Regions from separate parts of the Metabacillus sp. GQ13 genome, predicted to be linked through region 3. Evidence: predicted binding sites of a transcription regulator. Region 3 holds the regulator's gene; each other region holds the start of a gene.
The links. The regulator LexA, encoded in region 3, represses DNA repair genes until DNA is damaged. The targets are predictions, from matches to a motif close to CGAACATATGTTCG.

Region 1 (6,915 bases), on a different contig from region 3:
GCATTTCATGATCTTCTACAGTATCAGCACTAACAGGCCGGAATGTACCGAGTCCAACATGAAGAGTAATAAATGCAATATGAACGCCTTTTTCCTTTAGCTTTTCCAGTATTTCTTCAGTAAAATGAAGTCCAGCAGTTGGAGCTGCAGCAGACCCAATTTCTCTTGAAAAAACAGTTTGATATCTTTCTCGGTCATCTAGTTGCTCCTTAATGTATGGAGGTAGTGGCATTTCCCCAAGGGAATCAAGAACTTCGTAAAAGATTCCTTCATAGTCAAATCTAAGTAATCGACCACCATGATCACTTGTACCTACACATGTAGCTGTTAGTACACCGGAACCAAATGTAATGACAGTACCTTCTTTAACACGCTTGGCAGGCTTAACTAATGTTTCCCATACGTCTGCCTCTTGTTGTTTTAAAAGTAAAATCTCAATTCCAGCTCCGGTATCTTCTTTCACACCAAAAAGTCTTGCTGGCATCACTCTAGTATTATTTAAGACTAGGCAATCACCTGGGTTAAAATAATCAACAATTGACTTAAATGTCTCATGCTTTATTTCACCAGTTTCCTTATGAAGAACCATTAATTTTGAGGCATCTCTTTCTTCTAATGGAACTTGAGCTATCAGCTCTTCTGGAAGATGAAAATCAAATAATTCTACTTTCATACCATTCACCTAATTTCTATATTCACTAACTACTTAAATCGACCAAATAAGGAAAGTACTATTGAAAGTACAATACTAATAACAATACATGTAACAATCGGGAAAAAAATAGTTGTATTACCCTTTTTAAAAATGAAATCACCTGGTAATTTCCCAATGAATTGCATAAAAAATCCAACGATTAGAAGTAAACCACCAATAATCATTAATACCTTAGGAAAATCAGTCACGTTTTGGAACCTCCATCTTAAAATGACTGTACACAAGATCTGTTACTATTCTTCCCCTTGGAGTTCGTTGGAGAAACCCAATCTGAAGCAAATAGGGTTCATATACATCTTCGATTGTATGAGACTCTTCCCCTATTGTTGCCGAAATAGTATCAACTCCAACCGGTCCTCCGCGAAATTTTTCAATTATACCTAGTAATAGCTTGTGATCAATATGATCCAGCCCTAATTTATCAACCTGTAGCTTTTCTAGTGCGGTAACTGTTAATTCGTTTGATATCGTTTCTTCCCCATTAACTTGTGCAAAATCCCTTACTCTTCTTAACAATCGATTTGCGATTCTCGGAGTACCTCTTGATCTTCTAGCTATCTCAATTGCCCCATCAAGCTCTATGCCAACTTCTAAAATATCAGCTGTTCGTTCAATGATAGTTGATAATTGGTTTTCATTATAATACTCAAGTCTACTTAAAACACCAAAGCGGTCACGAAGTGGGGCTGTTAATAAACCAACTCTTGTTGTAGCACCAATAAGCGTAAAAGGTGGGAGTTCTAAACGTACAGATCTAGCTGTAGAGCCCTTCCCAATGACAATATCCAAGCAAAAGTCCTCCATTGCCGGATACAAAACTTCTTCTATTGTACGATGCAAACGATGTATCTCATCAATGAATAAGACATCTCCTGGCTCTAATGCAGTTAAAATGGCTGCTAAATCACCAGGTCTTTCAATTGCAGGACCAGAAGTTGTTCGGATATTTACGCCCATTTCATTGGCAATAATTGTAGCTAATGTCGTTTTCCCTAGTCCTGGGGGACCGTACAGAAGAACATGATCTAGTGTTTCTCCACGCATTTTCGCAGCTTCAATAAACACTTTTAAATTTTCTTTCACTTTATCTTGTCCAATATATTGTACTAACGTTTGCGGTCTTAAATTATGCTCAATAAATGTTTCTTGTGAATCTGCTTCACTTGATACAAGGCGTTCATCCATATTTATCACCTTACTTCAAAAGCTTTTGCAACGCTTTTTTAATATATTGATCTGTTGTTAAACTTTCCTCCTGTAAAGAAGGTACAACTTTCTTTATTTCTCGTTCAGCATATCCTAGCACTTTTAAAGCTTCAATTGCTTCACTTAAGGCTAGATTGGTTGTACGATTATCAATTGCTTGTTCATTTGTAAATAAGTCGGGGGCATATAATGCAGCAACATCACCAAGCTTTCCTTTTAAATCCAATATAATTTGGCGTGCTGTCTTTTTTCCTACACCAGGGAATTTCACTAGAAAGGTATCATTTTCATTTTCGATCGCTTCAATGACCTGTGATGGATTTCCTGATGCCAAAATCGCTAAAGCTCCTTTTGGACCAATACCGGTTACATTTAGCAATTTCATAAACAAAGCCTTTTCTTCCCTTGATTGAAAGCCATATAGTGCTAATATATCTTCACGCACGTGCTGATATGTATAAATAATTAACTCTTTCTGACTGCTCTTTTCATAACTAAATGGATTAGGTGTATGAATTTGATAACCTATTCCATGATGATCAATGACAATAAACTCTGGTGTCACATCATCAACATACCCTTTAATAAATTCAATCACCGAAATTCACCTCTTTTTGACTGTACCCTATTGTATCAAAAAAAGCTGCTAATCAGAAGGAATATTACATGTAAGAATAGTTCAAAAAATCAGAATGAACTCTATTGAGCTTCTTTAAACAAACAAGCGACTCGCTTTTTCAAACTTCAATAGAATGGGGATTTTCTCTTGGAGTGCAATACGTACAATCGTTCCCACTATTATAATACCACTAATACAAACATCATAAAAACAATAAATAGCGGAATGATTCCAAACAAAAAGGCTAACTTAAAAGATTTTCACCCTTAAAGTTAGCATCAGCATCCTCTATTTTTTCTCTGACTTTGAAAAAGATTCAAGTGTTTTTAATGTTTCTAAATATTGATCCTTTGAGTGAATTCTAATCCCTCGTAGTAATTCACTTTGCTTTCTGCTCTCTAGCTTTTTAATATCAATTTGGAAAAAAGATTGAATGACTTCATTTGTCTCAGGTTTTCCGTTAAAGATTGATAATGTACCATCATCTCCAATCCCAAAGTAGCCGTTAGCCTTTAACAGCGGAGAGATATCTTCTACCTTTTTTTGAAAGATAATTCTCTGTTCATTCTGGTCTATTAACTGCCAACCAACATAAGAAGCCCAGAAGTCTTCCATCGAAAGGATTGTTTCATTTTTCACTTCTTCACTTAACTCCCCATCAAGATATATCTGCTGCAAAACTACTTTTACAGTTAGTGGCCCTTTAACTATTTTTTCCTCTGATATACTACTTGCTTGATTACCATTTGCTAATAGAATGCTAAAAATCATTATTGTCAAGCTGCAAACGGTAAGGATGCGACTTGGATGAATTTTTTTCATCGATCTCACCTCAGTTGTTAGTATGATATAAAGAATTGAACATGTGCATGATCCTTACGCTATTTAAATTGTTGGTTAAATCCAACCTTTGTTCGTTACTATTGTGACCATTTTAAGAAATTTTAACCAAAATAACATTCTCCAAAAGAACTTTTAACACTAGACTTAGCTTTACTTTAGAAACTTTTATTTACTGATAATAAATCCTTTAAAAACAAAAGGAAATTTACAAAAAGGTAGGATAACCTATTTGCTATTAAGCCCATTCTCTGTTATTATTAAGAAGAATTATTTTTGTTCGGTCTGTAAGGAAAGAATAAGTAATTAAACTTTTCGCCTTTGATATCTAATTGAGCAAGGATAGTAATAAATTGTGGGTAATCCACACGGGAGGCAACATACATGCAAGAAGGTACAGTAAAATGGTTTAACGCAGAAAAAGGATTCGGTTTCATCGAGGTTGAAGGTGGAGACGACGTATTCGTACATTTCTCAGCTATCCAAGGCGAAGGCTTTAAAACTTTAGATGAAGGTCAAAAAGTGACTTTTGAAACTGAACAAGGTCAACGTGGACTTCAAGCAGTTAACGTTAACAAAGCTTAATTTTATATTTAGCCAAAAAAAGGACTTCTGTTGAAGTCCTTTTTTTGTTACTCAAGTTAATAAGACTTTGAATTATGTTGGATAAGGTGTATTAGGTTGTTAGAATGTATGGCTACAAGGGAGAATTCACCTCAACAATAATATAACAATTAACCTCTTTCTCTTCTCTAGATAACAACAATATTTTAATGCCAGTAGGCTAAGTCATTAATCCACTCTTCTGTGTAGACATATGTTGTTAGTAAAAGGAGGGGTTTTTTATGAGTAGTTGGATTTTTTTATTCCTAGCTGCTATCTTAGCAGGCTTTGCATTAATTGAAGTTCCATTAGCTGGTACGTTTTTAGCTTCTTTGGCACCGTTTACAACAGTGGTTGGTGTGTTAACAGTTTTACTCTTCTCAGTAGTCCTTATTTATAAAGCTGTTAGATATTTATTTACTAAGTAGAATTAATGCATAAAAGTCACTCATCCATCTTCAAAAAAACCATATAAAATGAGTGACTTTTTGTTAATTATATACTTTTTTTCATACCACATTCTCGGCATTCCCTCAGAAAAATGAAGTCCTTCACTGAACTTTTAAATAACGTGTTACCACAATTATCACAGCGACCACTTATTTCATCCGGATATTCCTTAAAATCATATATTAATGTAGTATCGATCCCTTTTGTTTCACGCTTCTTATTTTCTTCCATATATACCACCTATTACTTAGATCCTCATTTCTACTTCTACTATTTTATCACATATTTATTAGGCCTACTATTTCATATTAAGGATATAGTGCCTTCCATACTTAGTATTTTCACATATAAAATCCCAAATCCAATTTTAAAACGAATAAAATAAGGCTATTTTCGCAAAGATTGTTGTTTTTCGTAATAAGTAAATCGTTACGAATTCAGCATATCTTCGTGCTCTTTTCGTTAAATGACTCTGATATACCTCTAGAGATCACTTCAATTTAGATCATAAAAATCCAAAAGCCGATTTTTATACGTACTAGAGCAACAAACTTTTAGAAAAGAGCCTAAAATAAAAAGACAAGGGGAAATCCCCTTGTTTAATTAGTCACGGTTCCCATTAAATGGTCGTTGAATGGCATCCCCAAGATCATTCATCAAGTTATTGATATCGGTATCAATTGTTTTACGATCATTACCGTTTTCCATATTGTTATTTATATTTCGAACGCGAGTCAATGTCGCCTCATCGGTAACAACTTGAATATTTCTTCCATCAGCCATTTTACGAAGTTTGCTTGTTATTTGATCCTTTACCTGTTTATCATTCTTGTCCTGAGTATCGACTGCGACAATGATATTGTCATCTGTAACCAAAACATTTGCCTCATCAACGTTATCAATTTTTTCAACAGTGGTTTTAATCTTATCAGACTTCTCACCATTATCATTACCATTACCATTACCATTACCATTACCATTGTTATTATATCCGACTCGATTTAAGTGTCCATGATAATTTGCATCTTCACGGCTATAGCGATTATCTCCAGCACCATTCCCTAGGTTATTACCGTTTTCTGCAATACCATTGCTGGTATTTCCGGCATTTCCCTGATTGTTATTACCAGCATTTGTTGCACCTGTATGTCTCTGATTCGTATTTCCTACATTTGTTGTACCCATATTCCTTTGATTGTTATTATCTGTTCTGTTGTTTTTAGCATTTGTATTTCTCTGATTCGTATTTCCTTCGTTATTCATCCCGTCCATCATTTCAGTTATAGGACCTTCATTATCCATATTACCATTCTCATTTGTATGGTAACCGATTGGTTGTGCGGTGTTATTATCTCTTGTGTTTAACGCACCTTCATTATTACCATTACAAGCTGTTAATCCAGTTGTTAACAACGCAATTGCTGTAAAAGCAGTAACTTTTTTTCCAGTATTCAACACAAAAACCCCCCTGTTAAATTTCTTTGGCAAGAGCAATTAAAATTCGCTCATTACCTAGCTTGTACCATACAGAAGGACACCAAACTGTTAGTTATCGGTAATACCTTTAAATTTTGGACTTTCTCAAAAAAATCGCTTTCCAATGTCTTCTTGAGCAAGGTACCAAATATCAGTCGGAATTATTCATATTCTCTTATCTTTAAAAAAGTACATTAAAAATAAAAAAAGTAGAACACTAAAAAACAGAGGTTTAAACCTCTGTTTTTTAGTTGAAACATCAATTAATTATCATCATCATCTTCTTCATCTCTACTATCAAAATTAGGCATTTCAAACTGACCACCAGGTTGCATCTGGTTAGGGTTATAACCTTGTGGATTCATATATGGTTGTTGTTGAACTGGATATCCTGCAAATGGTTGCTGCTGCATAGGATATCCATAGCCTGGTTGTTGTTGTGGCATGTGATAACCGTAACCTGGCTGTGGTTGCATCTGGTAACCATATCCCTGGTGTTGTTGCATAGGATATCCGTAGCCAGGTTGTTGCATAGGATATCCATATCCATGCTGATTCGTATTCTGTCCTCCGCAACCACAATCATGCTTATTTGCTCCATAAGCAGGTGCAACGGCTTGCGGGTACGGTTGATTTGGCATGTGTTCTTGATTTTCATAATCATAATCATCGTCGTCATCCTGCGCTTCACCATATGCGCCTAAGACTTGATTGGGATCAAATCCATATCCCGGTAATACAGGAGTTACAGGCACGCCCGCATGTGGATTTACAGGTAGACCAGTACCATATTGTGCTGGTGCAGCATGTGGATGATTCATGTTTGGTGCATAGGCCGTATTCTCATCTTGTTCTTCATCAAATTCAGGGCTCACCGCCGTTGGGTATGATTGATTTGGCATGACTGGACCATAACCGTATGGCATATGCATCGGTTGATAAGGACCTGGTGGACAAAGACCACTTCCAGGTAATATTGGTGATACAGGTACCATGCAATGTGGTG
Region 2 (6,915 bases), on a different contig from region 3:
CTTCTGCCATTGATCCAGCGCCAATAAATCCAATTTTATCCAAATGGAACTCCTCCTTTGTTTACAATATAAAAAGCCATTCCATCCTTATAAAAGGATGGAATGGCTCCACTGTACCAACTTAGTTGGATTGGGATTTTCCCATACTGTCCTTATCGCTGAAATACGGTTAGGTTTTCCTAACAGTTCATAGGGTAGGTTTAATAAAAAATGGTGCCATGAAGCATCTCACTATGCGGCCCATCTCTTTACTGCTTCTTATTTAGTATACTTGTCATAGTCCCTGAATTCGTCATAGAAAATGATACGTTTTTAGTCAAGGCTTTTTCGCAAAGATTGTTGTTTTCCGTAAAAAGTACTAATGTTACACGTTTTAAGTAATCTTCGTGCTCTTTTCGCTAAATTACTCTGATATCCCTCCATAGATTGCTTCAATTTACATAATAAAAATCCAAAAGCCGATTTTTATTAGTACTAGAGCAACAAACTTTTAGAAGAGGGCCTTAGCCAAAGAGATTATCGTGCCAATTGCCTGAATTTTTATTTATTATGCAGTGGTGGACAGTTTCTTGTCAAGTTATTTTATGAAGGACAAACTTCAGATTTCCTCCTTTATTCCATATTATGTTACAGCAATGCCTTATATAAGATACTTGACTATTCTAAGGAAATCGGTCAAATTAAAGGTGATACTTACATGTAACATGACTAGTCAAATACTGCTAAAACGTTTGAGGTGATTTAAGTGAATCCGCGTATAAAAGGATGCAATATAGTAATAACTGGTGCATCAAGTGGTTTAGGGGAGAAAATCGCAGTTGAGTGTGCAATGCAAGGAGCTACCCTTATTCTGCTCGCAAGGAGAGAAGAAATGCTTGTTCAGCTAGCTAAACGATTAAAACAAGACTATGATGTGTCTTGTCATTATTATGTGCTGGACGTTCAGAATATTGAGTTAACTCAGCGGATATTTTCGCAGATTGAGCAGGAAGTTGGTCAAATCGACATTCTTGTCAATAACGCTGGGTTCGGCATCTTTAATGATGTCATTGACGCTACACTTGATGAAATGAAAAATATGTTTGAGGTAAATGTCTATGGGTTAATAGCAACAACAAAAATGGTGCTACCAACTATGATGAAAAGAAACAAGGGACATATTATTAATATCGCATCCCAGGCTGGGAAAATTGCAACGCCAAAGTCTAGTCTCTATGCAGCTTCTAAGCATGCTGTGATTGGTTTTACAAACAGTCTACGAATGGAAGTCAAGCCAAGTAAGATATATGTGACTTCTGTTAATCCAGGTCCAATTAAAACTAATTTTTTTGAGATTGCCGACAAACAAGGTGACTATGTAAAAAGTGTTGAACGCTGGATGCTTGACCCAAATAAGGTAGCCCGGATTATTGTTAACTCTATGCTAACTTCAAGACGTGAAATTAATCTACCGGGTTGGATGAATGCAGGAAGTACCCTTTACCAAGTTATGCCAAGGCTCTTTGAACGGATAGCAGGGAAGGCTCTTTTTAAGAAATAATTGTGGGCTCCTAGTTATAGGCTCAGTGTTTACGTCGAGCCTCTTGCCTGCTTTTTAACAACCTGTGTTTGAGATTGTCTAATGAATGTTCTACTCCTGATTTGTAAAATAGGCATATACTACATCTTCAATAACTTCGTACCACTCTGTATCTTCATCTTTTTCAGCTACTATTTTTTCAATGATAAACTTGTAATCATCTTCAGAAAGTGGATTTTCAATAAGACTTCTGCCGTACTGTAAAAAGTTATTTCTAAGCATCTTCAAAATGAATTTTTCCTCCATATAACACCTCTCTATGTTAGTATACCTGTTTTTTAGGTCACTTTTGAAGATTGCGTAATTAAAAAGTTGTTGCTCCCTATAGATACTTTATTAGTTACTATTTTACAAAGTAATTGAAACGAGCATCAAGACGGCTAATACAATCGTAGGTATGGTGAAAACTTCCATTGAATTCGAACGTATATTCTCTTATTATAAGAATATAATAATAGCGAACGTACATTCTGTTTTTGGGAGGAACCAGCTATGATTGAAAACTATGATCAATTGCCAAAGCGAAAAATTCTTTGTATCGATATGAAAAGCTTTTATGCAAGTTGTGCGGCTGTTTTACTTGGCTTGGACCCACTGACCTGCTATTTAGTTGTTGTTGGTGATACAAACCGTCAAGGAAGTATCGTACTAGCAACTTCTCCGCTTATGAAACAGGAATTCGGCATAAAAACTGGAGCGAGGCTTTTTGAGGTTCCAAATGATCCACGGATCAACATTGTCAATCCAAAGATGGGGGCATATATTCGGATGTCTACGGAAATAACAAAATTATTTCACCGCTATGTACCAAAAGAAGCGATTCATACTTACAGTGTTGACGAAAGTTTTATAGAGGTCGATGGCGTTGAGGATATCTGGGGAGATGCGTGGACAATTGCCGATAAAATCCGTGATGACATGGAGCGTGAGTTTGCTCTTCCTAGTGCAGTTGGTATTGGACCTAATCTACTTTTGGCAAAAGTATGCTTAGATATTGATGCAAAGAAAACTGGTGTTGCAGAATGGACATATGACGACGTAAAGGAAAAACTTTGGAAGCTTGAACCATTAAATCAAATGTGGGGGATTGGCTCCAAAGTGCAAAAAACATTAAATCGAATGGGGATTTTCAACGTTGGACAGCTTGCACACTATCCACTTGAACTACTCGAGAAAAAGTTTGGTGTCATGGGCAATCAACTTTATTACCATGCATGGGGAGCTGACTTATCAGAAATTGGTGCACCAATTATGCAGGGGCAGGTTAGCTTTGGAAAAAGTCAAATTTTACTTCGCGATTATTCAGATTCAGAAGAAGTAAAGCATGTTATGTTAGAAATCAGTGAGGAAGTTGCCAGTAGAGCACGCCAACACAAAAAGGTTGGAAGAACGATTAGTCTGGGAGTAGGATATAGCCGTGATGAATTTGGAGGAGGGTTCCACCGTTCCAAAACGATTGATCAGCCTACAAACATTACAATGGACATTTATGACACATGCTTGCAGTTATTTGAAACGTTTTATACAAATAAAACAGTGCGACAACTATCGATTACGTTGTCAAATATTGAAGACGATTGTGAAATGCAATTGGACTTGTTTCAACCAAATCGATCTAAACAACGAACACTAGGCTATGTAATGGATTCAATTCGCTATAAATATGGATCAGACGCGATTTTACGCGCCGTGTCATACACGCCGGCAGGAACAGCGAAACATCGTGCTAAGCTTGTGGGCGGTCATAAGGCATAACGTAAACTCAGAATTTGAGGAAGTACTGAAACGGATCAATAGGGGCACCTGCATCAGCGTTATCCCATTCCTTAAAAGCCTATTTTAAAATGGAAAAGCTTTCGATCATGCACCTAAAGAATACGGTATTAGAACTTTATTTATTTTTTAGGAGGAACGTAGCGTGGAAGTAGGTAAGCAACGGAGTATAACGTATGTAGCTTTAGGAGAGGGTATCATGAAATTGCGCAGACCCTGATTCAGTTAGGATACCCAAGGGATTTTCATTAGATATACTTAATGCTTTTAGGATGGTGGGTAAGACATGATACGAGATAGAGGCAATATAAAATGGACATCGATGATGTTACCTGAGCATGTGAAACTACTAAGAGACTGGTCAGAGACGGATACCTATCAAGAAAAACCTGAGCTTGATGAGCAACAGCTTGAACAGTTTAACGAGGCGATTTGTATGGCAATGGAAGAACATACGGAACTCATTTTTACGTATTATAAAGACCACTTTCATCACACATGCTCTGGTTACATCCATTTTGTTGATCCGATTAAGCATGTACTTCGTATAGTTAATGAGCAAAGTGGCCAACATTTTCAGCTACCACTTCAAGCAATTGTTGATGTGAAACAAAAGTAACAAATTAGAAGATGGACCAATAGGTGCTATCTTATTGATCTGTTTCTTTGATTGGGACTTTCAGAAGCACTTAGAGATGAGAACATGATATACCTATGTTAAAATGGTGTTAAAGCAAATAAGAGGGAGAATAATATGCATTTAACATTTACAAATGAGGCAATTGAGCAATTAACACCCAAACTTGAAGAAAATAAACAAAGGATCTTAAAACTAAAATATGATACAGAAGGCTGCGGATGTGTAATGAGTGGTGTCACAGCACTCTGGTTAGTCGAAAAGCACGAAGAGGATGATATCAAGCTTGAAACAAATCATGTGCCCATTTATGTTGAGAAAACCAAAATGGTGTTTTTGGATGAGCAACTCACCATTTCCCATAATAAAACAGCAAATTGCTTTATGCTAAAAAGTCCTTCACAAATTTTAAATCCGCGCATGAGCTTACTTGTAAAGTGAGGAAAATCAGGTGAAAAATCGATTGAATTCAATAAAAAATGTCGCATTAAATAAAACGTGGGTGTCCTTTTTAAATAATAATCATCCATATAGTCTTCTTCATTGGTCAATCGGGGGGCCACATGATGATACAAAGGATGTATGGTTGCTACAGGATGAAATGACATTTGAGGCACAGGAATTTCAGACAATTGATGAGGCAATCAAATGGATGGAAGAAAATATGGAACAAATTTCAGATGTGTTAAATTAGAAAAAGAGCAAGCACCAGCTGTGTAGTGTGCTTGCTCTTTTTTTGTGATGGAATACTTGAGTTTTATAGGGATAGTCATTGAAATTACTACTCGGACCAATTCGATTGTACAAGCAAGTTAGATTATCCAAATGGAATGGCAAGTAGCCTAATTTTCTGTTGTGGTTTGTAAACCAATTTCAGCAAAAAACTCGTCAATAACGAGGGAGTATTTCTCACGATTTTCTGAATAAGACATCGCATGGGATCCTTTTTCAGCAATATATAACATTTTTGATCCTTGCTTTTTTTCATAGAGCTGCCGTGACATTTCGGCAGGGATATAATCATCAGTTTGACTATGAATAAATAATACAGGCTTCTTAATATTAACAATTGCATTGAGTGGTGAAACACCTTTAATAGCATAACGATCGCGTAACTGAACAAAAGGCTTAGCAATTGGCATGACAAGCAAACTAGGTAACTTAAATTCTGCTTTAAGCCGGTACAACAGCTGTGCCTCAAGCTCTGAAAAGGGGCAATCAGCTATATAATAATCTGCTCCATCTTCCACCATCCCAGCATAAAGCAATGTCGTCACCGCACCCATCGACTCACCATGTATCCCTAAAGTGATCGATTCTCCTACTTCCTTCTTTAGCCAATCAACAACGGATTGTAGATCGAATTTTTCATAATGGCCATAACTCGTCGTTTTTCCGCCACTTTCACCATGTCTACGATGATCATAAATTAATACGTTCCAACCTTTTTGTAAAAATAAGTTCATATACTTAACGGAATTAAGTCGATTTACCGTAACACCGTGACAAATGATCATATACCGATCTGTCGCAAATGGCTCGATAAGCGTACCTTTTATCGAATAACCAAACTGAGAAGGAATTGAAAAATGTCTTTTCTCAAGTAAGTCAAAATCGCTTTGGTTATAAAGTCCAAGCTTTGTTTCTCGATCAATAATCTCTTCATCCGTTTTTTTCTTTATGTACATCATTTTATTAGTAAAGAAAAAACCAATAATAAAGATATAAGAAAGGAAAATCAGAAATCCAATCAATGTTTTTTTCATATGCAATCTCCTTTAAGTTGTGTTGATTGTTGAAATAATAGTAAGCGTATCCCTTACATGAATCAATTTTTTCAAAAATACAGTTGAATACCTTAATTTTCAATCTTATTTTACACGAATGTTAAGGTACTTCCAATATTTGAAACTAAAAATGCAAGTATCTTTTGGCATCTTCAATTAACGATCATGATTCACTCTCTGAGAAGAATTTCCTAATGTGAATTCCTTTTCAAATTAAAAAAACTTTCTTATACTTTAAACTAAGTTCTTTTTAAAAAGTTTATTGTCGAATAGTAACTAATCAAACTATGCTTTGTACGAAAAATAATAATCTTAGTTGAAAACAGCAAATAATCCTGGTGCACGTAGGAGGAGATTAAATTGAAGAAATTAAACAAGAAAAAGAATGATCAATCAGTAATCGTTTCCGATCATTTAAATAGTGATTTAGTAGAGCAATTAAAGGCAGTAAAAAAAGGGTTAGCTAAGGAGCAAGAGGATAGAGAAGCTGCTAGTGAGCGACAAAAAATAGCAGAAAGAAAGCAACGTGAAAAGAATAAGAGTTTTGGGGAACTTTTAGGTGAAAGTTCTTTATCGTGGAAGGATTTTAAATAAAGGCTGTAATCGAAGTGTTAATGGTTAAAAAACGGGATCAAAAAGAGATCCCGTTTTTTACCGGTGTTGTTGATAGATTTCCTGTTTTGAAAGTTTCTGAAGCAACTCGTATGTACTAGTAGATATTCGCTCGGCTTTTGATGCTGTAGTATTTTCAGTTAATTGGGATATCTTGCTTGCTCCAGGAATAACTGCACCGACAACATCTTGATAAAGACAATATTGCAAAGCAAGCTCAGTCATTGTGTGTGAGGGATCAATATTCTCAAGCTTAGGTAATAATGTTGCAAGCTCTTCCTTTGTATATGAAAGATAGCCTTTATCTAGCGATTTGGAGGATATAGGTTTTTTTGTTAATAGGCCCTTTGCGAGTGGTCCACGAGCAATAATGCTTACATTTTTATCGTTTAACAAAGAAAACCACTCCTCAGGACGTCGATCCAAAAGGCTGTATTGCATCATAATTGAGATAATGTTAGATTTCTCGAGATATTCCTTAATCACATTAGGTCGTATAGAAGAAATACCGTAATGGCGGATAATAC
Region 3 (6,915 bases):
ACGTCAGGGAGCAGGAATTGGTACAAGAGGTCCTGGTGAAACGCAACTAGAAACAGACCGTAGGCATATTAGAAATCGTACTTACGAGATTAAGCAGCAATTAGCAACGATCGTTAGTCATCGTAACCGTTATCGAGAAAGACGTAAAAAAAATCAAGCATTCCAAATAGCTCTAGTAGGGTATACGAATGCCGGAAAATCGACGATATTTAATCGATTAACAACAGCTGGAAGCTTTGAAGAAGATTTATTATTTGCGACACTAGACCCTATGACAAGAAAAGTTATATTGCCTTCGAACTATCAAGCGCTCATTACGGATACCGTAGGGTTTATTCAAGATCTACCAACAACCCTTGTAGCTGCCTTCCGTTCCACATTAGAGGAGGTAAAAGAGGCAAATTTAATTTTACATATAGTTGATAGCTCTAATGAGGATTATCCAAATCATGAGCAAACAGTATACAAACTACTGGATCAGTTAGAGGCGACAGATATACCTATGCTAACGGTATACAATAAGAAGGATAATGCTCTTGGATCATTTGTTCCATCACCAAATGAAACTAATATTCAGATCACAGCGTTTTCAAAAGAGGATTTAGAAAAGCTATTGCATATCGTTGAAAAATTAACAAAAGATGCAATGAATCAATATTACATTAACGTACCTGCTAGTGAGGGGAAACTCATATCTCAACTAAAAACTGATACATTAATTAAAAAATTAACATTTAATGAAGACGATGAGGTTTATGAAGCTGAAGGGTTTGTTCTTCCGTTTCACTCAATAAATGGACAACTAGAGAAGTATGCTCAGAAAGGGTAATGAATATGTTTGAGTTTTTAAAGCAGGGTGCAATTATTGCACCCCTTGTTTATAAGGTAGAAGAAATGATCAAAGGGGTACACCAAAATATAGACAGAATTAGTGAGGCTAATCAATTCCGAGTCCTGCAAAGTTATCAGCAGCACCGTGTTAGTGATTCGCATTTTATTCCTACAACTGGTTATGGATATGATGATATAGGGCGGGATACATTAGAGAAAATTTACGCGAATGTCTTTGGAGCAGAGGCGGGTTTAGTAAGACCGCAAATTATTTCTGGTACCCATGCGATTTCAATTTCATTATTCGGTGTATTAAGACCGGGAGATGAACTTATTTATATTACAGGTAAGCCATATGATACACTCGAAGAAATTGTAGGAATTAGAGGAAGTGGCAATGGTTCCTTAAAGGAATTTAAGATTGATTATCAAACAGTAGACTTAAAAGACAATGGTGTAGTTGATTTTGACTCTGTTAAGAAAGCCATTACATCTAAAACAAAGATGATCGGTATCCAAAGATCTAAAGGTTATGCTAATAGACCTTCTTTTACAGTATCTGAGATTAAAGAAATGATAACGTTTGTAAAAGAATTAAAAGAAGATATTGTTATTTTTGTCGATAATTGTTATGGTGAGTTTGTAGAAGAACTCGAACCTTGTCATGTAGGTGCGGACTTAATGGCCGGTTCACTTATAAAAAATCCGGGTGGAGGGATCGCGAAAACTGGCGGTTATATTGTTGGGAAGAAGTCATTAGTAGAAGCTTGCTCGTATCGTATGACATCTCCTGGAATAGGCTCAGAAGCTGGAGCATCCCTTTATAGTCTACAAGAAATGTACCAAGGTTTCTTTTTAGCGCCACATGTTGTAGGACAAGCATTAAAAGGAGCAATTTTCACTTCGGCATTTATGGAGGAAATTGGATTGCAAACAAATCCGAAGTGGAATCTAACAAGAACAGACTTAATTCAATCGATCCAATTTAATGATCCTAATCTTATGGTAGCTTTTTGCCAAGCGATTCAATATGCTTCACCAGTAAATTCACACGTCACTCCCTATGCTAACTATATGCCTGGCTATGAAGATGATGTTATCATGGCTGCGGGTACCTTTATCCAAGGGGCAAGTATTGAATTATCTGCAGACGGACCTATTCGGTCACCATATGTTGCTTATGTTCAGGGGGGTCTGACCTACTCACATGTAAAGATAGCCGTATGTTCTGCAATCGATTCACTATTAGAACAAAATTTAATCTCAATAAATAGATAACTAGTTTTTGAAAATTGATGTTATAATTCCTCACATGTTATTGACAGATAATATAACAAGGGTTATAATCAAAATAGATAAAGATAAGGAGCGAATAACATGGGTGATAATATACGACGCTCAATGCCCCTATTTCCTATCGGAATTGTTATGCAACTGACAGAGCTATCTGCCAGGCAAATTCGATACTATGAAGAGAACGAACTGATATTTCCTGCAAGAACTGATACAAATCGCAGAATTTTTTCCTTTAATGATGTTGATAAGTTATTAGAAATAAGGAATTTAATTGAACAAGGTGTCAACTTAGCCGGAATTAAGCAGATCTTTTCACGTAATGATGCGGATAATGAAGACGAACAAGAGAAACCTAAAACAGTTGAAAAACCAAGTTTAAGTGATGCTGAGTTACGTAAATTATTGAAATCCGAACTAATGCAAGCAGGTCGTTTTAATCGACCAACATTAAGACAGGGTGATATGACAAGGTTTTTTCATTAAAGTGAGTAATTTAAATTTAAATATAAGCTTTTAAATGAAGAGAGGAGATTTTCAATGTCTAAGTATACAAGAGAAGATATTATTAGTTTAGTGAAAGAAAACAATGTTAAATATGTCCGTCTACAATTCACGGATGTACTTGGTACAATTAAAAACGTTGAAATTCCAGTAAGTCAGCTTGATAAAGCAATGGATAACAAAATGATGTTTGACGGATCTTCAATCGAGGGGTTTGTACGTATAGAAGAATCTGATATGTATTTATATCCAGATCTAGATACTTTTGTTATCTTCCCATGGACAGCAGAAAAGGGAAAAGTTGCTCGTTTTATCTGTGATATTTATAATCCAGATGGAACGCCATTTACAGGGGATCCACGTAATAACTTACGTCGTCTACTAGCTGAGATGGAAGAGTTAGGTTTCACAGATTTTAACTTAGGGCCTGAGCCGGAATTCTTCTTATTTAAATTAGATGCAAATGGAGAGCCTACACTTGAACTAAACGATAATGGTGGGTATTTTGATTTAGCACCAACTGATTTAGGTGAAAATTGCCGTCGTGATATCGTTCTGGAACTTGAGGAAATGGGATTTGAAATTGAAGCATCCCACCATGAAGTAGCACCTGGTCAACATGAAATTGACTTTAAATACGCTGGTGCAATCAGAGCATGTGATGATATTCAAACATTTAAACTTGTTGTTAAAACAATTGCTCGTAAGCATGGTTTACATGCAACATTTATGCCAAAGCCATTATTCGGTGTTAACGGATCTGGTATGCACATGAACTTATCATTATTCCGCAATGGAGAAAATGCATTCTTAGATACAAGTGCAGATCTTCAATTAAGTGAAACAGCTAGACAATTTATTGCAGGTATCATTAAACATGCATCAGCATTTACTGCAATAACAAATCCTACTGTTAACTCATATAAACGTTTAGTACCAGGTTATGAGGCACCATGTTATGTTGCTTGGTCTGCTCAAAATAGAAGTCCATTAATTCGTATCCCAGCATCACGTGGTTTAAGCACGCGTGTTGAAGTACGTAGTGTTGATCCCGCTGCAAATCCATACTTAGCAATGAGTGTATTATTAGCAGCTGGTCTTGATGGAATCAAAAACAAGCTTGCAGCTCCTAAACCAATTGACCGTAACATTTACGTTATGTCAAAAGAAGAGCGTATCGAGAGTGGCATCGTAGATTTACCAGCTACTTTGGCTCAAGCTCTAGATTTACTAAAAACAGATAGTACAATGAAACATGCTTTAGGAGAACATTTATTCGAGCATTTTATTGAAGCCAAGGAAATAGAGTGGGATATGTTCCGCACCCAAGTTCACCCATGGGAAAGAGAACAATACATGTCAATGTATTAAATAAGAAGTTTTCCTGATATTGAAGGTGACAAATATACGATTGAAACTAGGTTTCTTTCTATATTTGTCACCTTTTTTGTTTTTTATATTAAGTTGTTGGGTTTAACAATTTCAATATCAAAATCTAACACTTAATCAATGAAAAAAACTTTGAGAGATAGAAAAAACGAAATTAAACAGAAAAAAAGCCTGCCCAGGGGCAAGACTTTTAGTGGATAGTACGATAAACACCTATTACTTTTCCTAATATACTTACATTTCGTAAGATAATTGGTTCCATTGTAGAGTTTTCAGGCTGTAAGCGAATATAATCCTTTTCTTTAAAAAATCGTTTACAGGTTGCTTCATCTTCTTCAGTCATCGCGACAACAATATCACCATTATTAGCAGTTGGCTGTTGACGAATAATGACCATGTCACCATTTAAGATACCTGCTTCTATCATACTATCACCCATAATTTCGAGCATGAAAACATGTTCGTCATCATTTACGTATCTGTCGGGTAGGGGGAAATACTCTTCCACATTCTCTATTGCTGTTATAGGTACACCAGCTGTTACTTTACCTATAACAGGTACATTAACCACTTTGCTTTTTGGAATGGTAGAAGAATCCTCTATTTCCAAAATTTCAATTGCTCTTGGTTTGGTTGGATCCCTTCGAATCAAACCTTTAGATTCTAATCTAGCCAAGTGACCATGTACAGTTGAACTTGAAGCTAAACCAACAGCTTCCCCAATTTCACGAACTGAGGGTGGATAACCCTTCTTTTGTACCTCATCTTTGATAAAACTTAAGATATCTTGTTGTCTTTTTGATAGTTTCGTCATCCTTGTGACACCTCGGATTCCTGTAATATATGTTTAGTATAGCATCATTTTCCTGTTCGTACAAACATAAGTTCGAAAAAAAGTGTTGACTGGAACAATTGTTCGTATTATGATTATTTTATAAATACGAACAAATATTCCTATGAGGTGAGAGAATTGAAAAAAGAATCTATCATTTATATCCTATCATTCATTGTTGTATTATTAGCTATCACAGGTGCGATATCATATACTAATCAAAATGAGAATTTAGAAAATTTTTATATAGTAGAAATAGAAGAAGGTGATAGTTTATGGAGTATCGCTGATAAGTTTCATACTAATGCAAATATATCTAAACAAGATTTTGTGGAATGGGTTCAAGATAAAAATGAACTTCACTCTAGTATTATCAAGCCAGGTGATCTAGTTTTTGTACCTTTAGAAAAAGGGCACCAAATGAAATTTGAACAGATTGCTAGTGAGTAGTTAAAGTTAAATATGAATAGATGATTTTTCACATAAAGGTGTTTTCGCAAAGATTGCTGCTTTTCATTAAATGACTTAGCCCATTTTCTTTTAAATAGCTTCTAATTATAAAAAAACCGATGACTTATTTTTAAGGTAATATCTTAATGCCACTAGGTAATATCTTAATCCCGAAGTTACTGGGTACTATCCAAAGGCCGACATTACTAGTTTTGGTAGCAACAAACTTTTAGAAAAGACCCTTACATAAAATGATTAGTTTTCCATATATATAACCAAATTTCGAGCGAACCTTAAGATACATGTGGTTGAAAGTTTTAAGGATAATTTCCAGAGATTAATAGAAATGAAATTAATCTTTTTATAGCTAGGATGATGAAAATGAAGGCAATTATATATTGCAGAGTAAGTACCGATAAAAAAACACAAGATAGTTCTTTAATAAGACAAAGAGAGGAGCTAGAGATATTAGCAAAAATCCATAAAATAGATGTGATAAAGATAATAGAAGAGCGCCATAGTGGTTATGCTGTTGATCGGGATGGAATCATTGAAGCACTTGCTATGTTAAAAGACAAACAGGCTTCAATTATTCTTGTACAGGATGATACCCGTCTAGGAAGGGGGCATGCTAAAATAGCCCTTTTACATGAAATAAAGAAATTAGATGCAACACTTTTTACACTTACTGAGCAGGGGGAACCAGAATTATCAGAAAGTGATGAAATGGTCTTAAATATTCTTGCTGCTGTTGAAGAATTTCAGCGAAAACTTGTGAATTACAAAATAAAAAGGGGGATGCATCGAGCTATTGAAAATGGATATAAACCTCAAGATAATTTGTCCAATCTTGATAGGGGTGGAGGTCGTGAAAAACTTTCTGTTCCGATCGATGAAATCATAAAACTTCGTAATAAAAAGCTTACATTTCATGAAATTGCTGCAATTCTCAAGGGTCTAGGATATGATGTTAGTAAAGCAACCGTCCATAGAAGATACAAAGAGTATCTAGATAATCAGTCAAAAGAACCTCACTAACTAGTAGGATCTTCATTTACACCTTATATCCTATCTCATTAAAATGAATGAATAACTTTTTAGAATAATGGTGACGATTAAACCATTTAAGTTGCTATTCTTTACTCCTTTTAGTAATATGACATGTATGAAATATATAGGGGAGAATAGTTAATTATGTTACCTAAAAATCAACTTTCACGTATAAATGAATTATCAAAAAAATCTAAGTCAGTAGGTCTGACTGAAGTAGAAAAAGAAGAACAACAAGTATTACGAGAACAATATCTAAAAACGTTCCGTTCTTCAATGAAGAATACTTTAAAAGGTGTAACAATTGTAGATCCAAATGGAAATGATGTTACACCGAAGAAATTAAAAGAGGATAAGAAAAATAATCTTCATTGAAAGAATAAATCTTTATGGTTTATTCTTTTTTTGACTAATAACGTCTCTTTTTCTAGATTTATTTATTTTCATTTCCTTTTACAGGAATTCTTAAATAATCATAACTCAAAAGAATCTCAAACACTTCGACAAAAATAGTGTCTTCTTTCTCCGCTTTAAGACAATTCTTGCTTTATCTATCTCTTATAATA

Region 1: a site for LexA is predicted at 2,701-2,714, ahead of ruvA (Holliday junction branch migration protein RuvA). Genes of this name have one in related genera too.
Region 2: a site for LexA is predicted at 2,000-2,013, ahead of AC6CHR_RS07680 (Y-family DNA polymerase). Genes of this name have one in related genera too.

The regions. Positions count from the first base shown of each region.
Region 1 is NZ_JCAXET010000003.1:104,240-111,154, forward strand. Features, by position in the region: gene queA (tRNA preQ1(34) S-adenosylmethionine ribosyltransferase-isomerase QueA) at 1-673, opposite strand, end outside; gene AC6CHR_RS04425 (DUF2905 domain-containing protein) at 703-903, opposite strand; gene ruvB (Holliday junction branch migration DNA helicase RuvB) at 896-1,900, opposite strand; gene ruvA (Holliday junction branch migration protein RuvA) at 1,911-2,519, opposite strand; gene AC6CHR_RS04440 (BofC C-terminal domain-containing protein) at 2,829-3,362, opposite strand; gene AC6CHR_RS04445 (cold-shock protein) at 3,765-3,965, shown strand; gene AC6CHR_RS04450 (hypothetical protein) at 4,226-4,411, shown strand; gene AC6CHR_RS04455 (DUF8096 family protein) at 4,479-4,664, opposite strand; gene AC6CHR_RS04460 (YhcN/YlaJ family sporulation lipoprotein) at 5,037-5,888, opposite strand.
Region 2 is NZ_JCAXET010000005.1:123,965-130,879, reverse strand. Features, by position in the region: gene proC (pyrroline-5-carboxylate reductase) at 1-43, opposite strand, end outside; gene AC6CHR_RS07690 (SDR family NAD(P)-dependent oxidoreductase) at 746-1,540, shown strand; gene AC6CHR_RS07685 (YqzH family protein) at 1,631-1,825, opposite strand; gene AC6CHR_RS07680 (Y-family DNA polymerase) at 2,072-3,334, shown strand; gene AC6CHR_RS07675 (YolD-like family protein) at 3,639-3,971, shown strand; gene AC6CHR_RS07670 (iron-sulfur cluster biosynthesis family protein) at 4,107-4,430, shown strand; gene AC6CHR_RS07665 (DUF2552 family protein) at 4,441-4,683, shown strand; gene AC6CHR_RS07660 (alpha/beta hydrolase) at 4,832-5,755, opposite strand; gene AC6CHR_RS07655 (YqkE family protein) at 6,137-6,370, shown strand; gene AC6CHR_RS07650 (aldo/keto reductase) at 6,428-6,915, opposite strand, start outside.
Region 3 is NZ_JCAXET010000001.1:278,604-285,518, reverse strand. Features, by position in the region: gene hflX (GTPase HflX) at 1-829, shown strand, start outside; gene AC6CHR_RS01440 (methionine gamma-lyase family protein) at 835-2,109, shown strand; gene AC6CHR_RS01435 (MerR family transcriptional regulator) at 2,209-2,610, shown strand; gene glnA (type I glutamate--ammonia ligase) at 2,665-3,999, shown strand; gene lexA (transcriptional repressor LexA) at 4,208-4,831, opposite strand; gene yneA (cell division suppressor protein YneA) at 4,988-5,299, shown strand; gene AC6CHR_RS01415 (YneB family resolvase-like protein) at 5,681-6,337, shown strand; gene AC6CHR_RS01410 (DUF896 domain-containing protein) at 6,494-6,724, shown strand.